Regions from separate parts of the Oerskovia sp. 140933 genome, predicted to be linked through region 2. Evidence: riboswitches for the same ligand, from Rfam matches in the RefSeq annotation. Region 2 holds a riboswitch; the other holds the start of a gene.

Region 1 (3,399 bases), on a different contig from region 2:
TGCGACGAGCCGGGACGTGTCGCTGGTCGCGGGGGGTCCGGGCCGCGTGGCGGGCCCGGTCGTGTCGCCCTCAGTCACGCGAGGGCGAAGGGGGCGACGTGGTCATCGTCGTGCTCCTTCGTGTCCGGCGCCTCCATGCCTGGCACGGTCTGCCACCGGCACGCGACGCTGCGCAGACCCTACCGGTCCCGCGGGCCGTGGTGCGCGGCGCCGTCGGGCACGGGGCGCCCTGCCCGACGCCGCCTCTCGCCTCACGAGCGGCGGCTCACCCGGTGTCGACCCAGGCGGGACGGCGCGCGTCGTCGACGCGCACGACCACGTCGGCCGTGCGCTCCGGGTCGACCTCCGCCCGGTACCGGGCGTACGCGGGCACCGTCCAGGCGTCGGTGGCCGGTGTGCGTCGCGCGATCGTCGCGTCCTGGAGCGACAGGTGGACGGTCAGGTCGACGTCGAGGCCGTGCCCGAGCGCCAGGGAGGCGTCGAGCAGCACGACCAGCCCGGGGGCCGCCTCGACGTAGCCGGCGCGCGTCGAGCGCGAGGTCACGGGGTCACGCAGGCTCGGCAGGTAGCGCCCGTCCCCGTCCGGCCCGACGGCGGTCAGCACCTCCCGGTTCAGCGCGCCCACGTCGATCCACCCGTCGAGCAAGGAGTCCGGGTCCTCGTGGCCGTGCTCGAGGCGCAGCGACGCGGGCCGCAGGAAGTCCCGCGCGCTGATGCGCGCCGTCGGGCGACCGGCGACGCGCAGGGGCTCGACGAGGGCGTCGGCGAGGCTCTCGGGGCGGGTCGAGGGGTGGCCGTCGACGAGGACCCTCGTCCCCGCAGCGTCGGCGCGCGCCCGCTCGACGACGAGCGCCGCGACGCGTGCGACCAGGACCTCGGGGCTGACCGGCTCGACTCGCACCGGGCCAGGATCGCACGGGGCGTCCTCGCGACGGCGCGGGTGGATGCCCCCGGACGCACGAGGCCCCGTCCACAGGTCTGTGGACGGGGCCTCGTGGCGGTGGGTCAGCCGACGCGGATGAACGTCGGGTTGTCCTGCCAGATCTTGCTGTGCTTGACCGTGCTGCCCGGGGTCGTGGCCTCGATCTGCATGCCGTTGCCGGCGTAGATCGCGATGTGGCCCGGGGTCCAGATCAGGTCGCCGGGACGAGCCTCGGACGCCGAGACGGGCGTGCCCGCATCGCGCTGCGCACCCGACTGGTGGGGCAGCGAGACGCCGAGCTGCGCGTAGACGTACTTGACGAGGCCCGAGCAGTCGAACCCGCTCGGCGACGAGCCGCCGTAGACGTAGGGCACGCCGACGTACTTCATGGCGATGTCGACGACCGCGGACCCGGAGGCCGCGGCAGCCGGGGCGGCGGCCGGGGCGGCCTGCGCGGCGGGCTGGGCACGCTCGACGCTGCGCGAGGCCGCGGCGGTGGTCCGCTCGGGAGCAGCAGCGGCGGCGGGCGCCGGTGCGGGGGCGGGCTCCGGCTCGGGCTCGGGCTCCGGCGCGGGGGTGACCGCGACGGTGGCCTGCTCGATCGGGAGGACCGCGTCGGCCGCGACGGTGACGGCAGGGCTGGTCGCGAGGGCCTCGCGAGCCTGCGCGGTCAGGGCGTCGAGGTCGACGCTGCCGACCGACTTCGACTGGTCGCTCGCGGGAGCCGCGTTCGCGGGGGCGGCGAAGACCGAGAACAGCAGACCGGACGACGCGGCGACGACCGCGCTGCGACGGGCGACGGTGCTGACGCCGGACGCGGCGGAGCGGCTGAGAGAGGTCAAGGGCGTGATGGGGCGGTGCGCGGCACGGTGGCGCGCACGTGAGCGAGAGGTCACGTGTGTTTCTCCTGGACGCCTGAGAGGTCAGCTGTCGGGTTCGGGTCGGAGAAAGCTCTACCCGGCCGTTCGGACCGAGGTCCGTCCGGCTTCACCCCAAGGGCACCGTCTCCGGTGCCCACAAGAATGGGTCCCCCACCCCTGCCATGGGTGTAGTACGTGGCTCCGGAGGTGACAGGGTTCGGCGTCCACCGGAGCACTCCAGCGAGAGGGTTCTCAGCGGAGCACGTTCGACCGTACATGGCGACGCAGCGATTGTCACAATGCGGTAACGAACCTCGCGAGTCGGACACCTGTCCAACTCAGTGACGCGGCTCACTTCTGCGCGAGCACGGCGCGCGCCACCGTCCGTCGTCCCGCGCCGCGGATGCCCGGTCGGACGTCTGCTCAGGCGGGCTTCGTCGCCTTCCCGTCGAGCCACAGGGTGTCCGACGCGTCCCGGTGCGTGCCCGTCGACCCGACGTGCTTGCTGTCGATCGTGGGCCCCTTCCTGATCACGTGGACGAGCGCCATCGCGTGCCCGCGCCCCAGGTCGTAGTCCTCCTTGAGCCACTCCACGATCACCCCCGCCTTGACCGACGGGTCGTCGAACCCCTTGTCCTGCGCGATCGTCACGAGCTGGCGCGGCGTGAGACCGGTCTTGTCCTCGACGGCGTCCAGGTAGGCCTGGAAAGACATGGTGCTCCTCGATCTCAGCGGGGCTCAGGACGGTGCGGGACGCACGGTCGAGGGGAGAGACCGCCCGCGCGACCGGAACTCATCGGTGCCCCCCCCGGCCCGCCCGCGCCGCGCCCGGCGGGCACCGCCTACCGCCCGAGCAGCGCGTCGATCTCCGCCATCTCCGCGGTCTGGACGTCGACCATGACCTGCGCGAGGTCGCGGAGCCCGGCGTGCCCACCGCCCTCGATCTCGCCCTCGGTCATGGTTATCGCGCCCTCGTGGTGCGCGTGCATGAGCTCGAGGAACGTCGTCTCCGCCTCCGCGACCGCGGTCGCGTCACCCGTGCTCGTGTCCGCGAGCCGCTCGAGCGAGCCCATCTGGTCGCTCGTCAGCATGCCGTTCGCGACGTGCACCGAGTGCATCTCCATGAGGTCGCCCATGGCCCAGGCGTCGGCCCAGCCGAGCATGGTCTCGATCTCCTCGGCCTGACCGTCGAGGATCCGCTGCGCGAGGTCCCGGGTCGGCGCGGTGACACCGTCGACGGCCAGGATGATCTCGCTCATCTCGACGGCCTGCTCGTGGTGCGGGGTCATCATCGCGATGAAGTGCGTGTCGACGTCGTTGACCTCTGCCGGGGCCGCCCCGGTCCCGGCGGGCGACGCGCTCGCGTCCCCCGCGGAGGGTGTCCCACCGCCCGTCGAGCACCCCGCGAGGGTCGCGGCCAGGACGAGCGCGGTGAGGACGGCGGGCAGCTTCTTCATGAGGACTCCGGTGTGTCTCGGGATCGCCGGGGCACGCGGGCGCCGGTTCCGGCGAGCGTCTCACCAGCGTAGACGCGAAGTCTGGGAACGGGCTGAGCAGTCCCTGCCCCACCGGGCCACCGACACGCGGTGCCCGACGCCGCGACGCACGCGACGCCGT
Region 2 (3,399 bases):
CGGGACCCGGCGGACCGGGGCCATGGCGCCCGTCGAGGTCTCGTTGTGGGGCCACGCGTAGACGTCGACGCCGTCCGCGAGCCGCGGCACCGCGACCGACCCCGGGGGAGCGGTGACGACCTGCGACGGCTCGAGGAAGGGCGCCCGCGTGGTCGCGGTCGCGAACTTGGCGCCGAACTCGCCGAACGCCGCGTGCTGGGCGCGCTCGCGCACCAGGCACAGCGTCGCGACGTCCCAGAACGCCGACGCGCCGCCGTTGCCCAGGACGACCTCGTAGCCCTCGGGGGCGTGGAACAGGTCGGCGAGCCCTGAGCGGATGCGGCGCACCAGGGACTTGACCGGGGCCTGGCGGTGGGAGGTCCCCAGGAGGGACGTGCCCGCCTCGGTCAGTGCGCGGACCTGGGCCTCGCGGACCTTGGAGGGGCCGCAGCCGAAGCGGCCGTCGCTGGGCAGGAGGTGCGGGGGGACGGTGATCTGGGTGGGCTCAGGCACAGGGCCACGATAGTCCGGCGTGGCGCACGCACCGGCAGGCGTCCACAATGTCGGTGGCTCGGACCTAAACTAGTGGTCAGCGGCCCGCCGGTGCGGCAGGTGCCCCCGAGCCCCCAAGCGACAGGAGCGCGACGTGACCGACCTGATCGACACCACCGAGATGTATCTGAAGACCATCTACGAGCTCGACGAAGAGGGGATCGTCCCTCTGCGCGCGCGCATCGCGGAGCGTCTCGGCCATTCGGGTCCCACCGTCTCCCAGACCGTGGCGCGCATGGAGCGTGACGGTCTGGTCGTCGTGACGGGGGACCGTCACCTCGAGCTCACCCCCGACGGCCACGCGAAGGCGCAGCGCGTCATGCGCAAGCACCGCCTCGCGGAGCGCCTGCTGACGGACGTCATCAAGCTCGACTGGGAGTTCGTGCACGTCGAGGCCTGCCGCTGGGAGCACGTCATGAGCGAGCTCGTCGAGAAGCGCCTCATCGGCCTGCTCGACCACCCGCACTACGACCCCTACGGCAACCCCATCCCCGGGCTCTCGGAGCTGGGTGAGGACATCCAGGAGATCGAGTACCTCGACGGCGTGGTGTCCCTGCCGGCGTTCGTGGCCGCCCAGGACCGTGCGGGGCGCGCTCCTGGTGAGCTGCGCGTCGTCGTCCAGCGCATCGCGGAGCCGCTCCAGACGGACACGGACCTCCTCGTGCGTCTCGCGGCTGCGGGGATCCTGCCTCGCCAGGAGGTCGTGGTCACGCCGGAGGCCGGGGCGTTCACGGTGTCCGCGACGGGCGCGGAGACGGTCCTCGACCTGCCCGACGACGTCGCTCGCCACATCTTCGTCACCGCGCCCTGAGCGCAGCGCACGACGGCTCCCACCGCCCTGCACCCTCCCGGGGGCGCGGGGCGGCGTGCTGTCCGGGGTCGGTCGGGGGGCAGCCGCGTGGCGGCCCCGCAGGGGCTCCCGGGCGGCGGTCTTGTGGTGCTTCGTCCCGCTCTGCCCGGCCCTTCCGGAACGTCGTGACGGGAACGTGACATTCACCCCCGGGTCGTGTACGTTCGGTTCTGCTTCACGGAAGACTCATTCGTCGGAGCCCTCGCGCGGAACGCCTAACCCTGTCACCGCGAGAGGAACACCACGACCCGCTGACAGGGACGGGGGACCCAAATTCGGGTACCGGCAACGGTGCCCTTGGGGTGAAGCCTGAAGGACCTCGGTCCTGACGGCCGGGTGATTCTCCCACCCGAACCCGACAGCTGACCTCGCAGGCGTCCAGGAGAGGTATCCAGTGAACGCAGTGACGAACGGCGCACGCCATCGTGCAGCACGACGCCCGCTTTCCACCCTTGCTTCGGCGGCGACGGCTTCCTCCGTCGGCCGCCGCACCGCTGTCGTCGCTGCCTCGTCGGGACTCATCGTCTCGATGCTGGGCGGCACCGCTGCCACCGCAGCCCCCGTCGAGCAGGACTCGACCAAGCTCAACACCGTCGACCTGAACGCCCTCACGACGCAGGCTCGCGCGGCGCTCGAGTCCGCTCCGGCCGTCACGGTCGCCGCCGAGGCCGGCTTCGCGATCGAGAGCGCGGCCGTCGCCGTGACCCCGGCACCGGAGCCCGTGGTCGAGCGCGTCGTCGAGACCCGCGCCACCACGACCCCGTCGCGCTCCAGCGAGCGCACGGCCACCGCTGCGGCCAGCACGGCCACGACCGAGAAGAAGGCTGCGGTCGAGGTCCCGGCCTCCGCCGCCGGCTCCTCGATCGTCTCGATCGCCACCCGCTACGTGGGCGTCCCGTACGTCTACGGCGGCACCTCGCCCGACGGCTTCGACTGCTCGGGCTTCACCCAGTACGTGTTCGCGCAGGCCGGCATCAGCCTGCCTCGCACGTCGAGCGGCCAGGGCAACGTGGGCACCAAGGTGTCGCGTGCCGACGCTCAGCCCGGTGACCTCATCTGGACCCCCGGCCACATCTCGATCTACGCCGGTGACGGCATGCAGATCGACGCGCCGCGTCCCGGCAAGACCATCCAGGTCCGTCAGATCTGGCAGTCGAACCCGACGTTCATCCGCGTCGCCTGAGACCACCAGCGGTCCTCCGAGGCCGCGCGGGAGTGATCTCCGCAGTCCACCAGAGCCCCGTCCTCCCGCCTCGTGCGGGGTGGCGGGGCTCTGTCGTGCCCGGTGGGACCCCGCCCTGCCCGGGCGGGGTCGGGGTGGTGAGCGGCAGGGGCGGGGCGGCGGCCCCAGGCCTCCGGGACGGTCGCGACGCGCGGTCGATCGAACCCCGGCACCACGGTGGACTTTGCCTGTTCTTTCGATAGGTTTGTCTCAGGATGGACGTTTGCCCTCGGAAGGAGACGGAACCATGACCCGTGCGGAGATCGTGCTCGTCGGCGTCGACGGATCGGCCCCCAGCCTGCACGCGCTGGACTGGGCTGCTGCGTACGCCCGCCAGGTCGGTTGGCCCCTGCACGTCGTGTGCTCGTACTCGCTCCCCTCCTTCACCGCGGCCTCGCTCGACGGCGGCTACGCCGCTCTCGACGACACCGCCATCCAGGAGGGTGCCAAGGCCGTCCTGGCAGAGGCCACCCAGCGCGCAGAGGCCGCAGGCGTCAGGACCACCGCGGCGATCGCGACCGGCGACGCGGCCGGCGTCCTCGTCGAGCTCTCGAAGGACTACGGCCTGGTCGTGGTCGGCACGAGGGGGCGCGGTGGGTTCACCGAACGGCTCCTCGGGACCGTGTCCTCGGCGCTCCCCGCGCACTCCCGGTGCCCCACCGTCGTCGTGCCGTTGAAGTCGGGGACGGACGAGGCAGGCGACCTGCCGACCGTCGCCCCGCTCAAGCGCATCGTCGTCGGCGTCGACGGGTCGCCCTCGGCGGACATCGCCCTGCGGCACGCGATCAAGCAGGCG

The links. A riboswitch is a leader RNA that binds a small molecule or an ion and turns the genes downstream of it on or off. The one in region 2 is predicted to bind cyclic di-AMP.
Region 1: another riboswitch for cyclic di-AMP. It lies ahead of NHG27_RS10650 (C40 family peptidase); the one in region 2 lies ahead of NHG27_RS09790 (C40 family peptidase).

What each region holds. Positions count from the first base shown of each region.
Region 1 is NZ_JAMXIO010000017.1:24,155-27,553, reverse strand. Features, by position in the region: gene NHG27_RS10660 (hemerythrin domain-containing protein) at 1-78, opposite strand, end outside; gene NHG27_RS10655 (nucleoside/nucleotide kinase family protein) at 266-901, opposite strand; gene NHG27_RS10650 (C40 family peptidase) at 1,006-1,764, opposite strand; cyclic di-AMP (ydaO/yuaA leader) riboswitch at 1,820-1,986, opposite strand; gene NHG27_RS10645 (DUF4287 domain-containing protein) at 2,206-2,496, opposite strand; gene NHG27_RS10640 (DUF305 domain-containing protein) at 2,625-3,239, opposite strand.
Region 2 is NZ_JAMXIO010000015.1:20,159-23,557, reverse strand. Features, by position in the region: gene serC (phosphoserine transaminase) at 1-492, opposite strand, end outside; gene NHG27_RS09795 (iron-dependent transcriptional repressor DtxR) at 626-1,342, shown strand; cyclic di-AMP (ydaO/yuaA leader) riboswitch at 1,611-1,773, shown strand; gene NHG27_RS09790 (C40 family peptidase) at 1,776-2,564, shown strand; gene NHG27_RS09785 (universal stress protein) at 2,851-3,399, shown strand, end outside.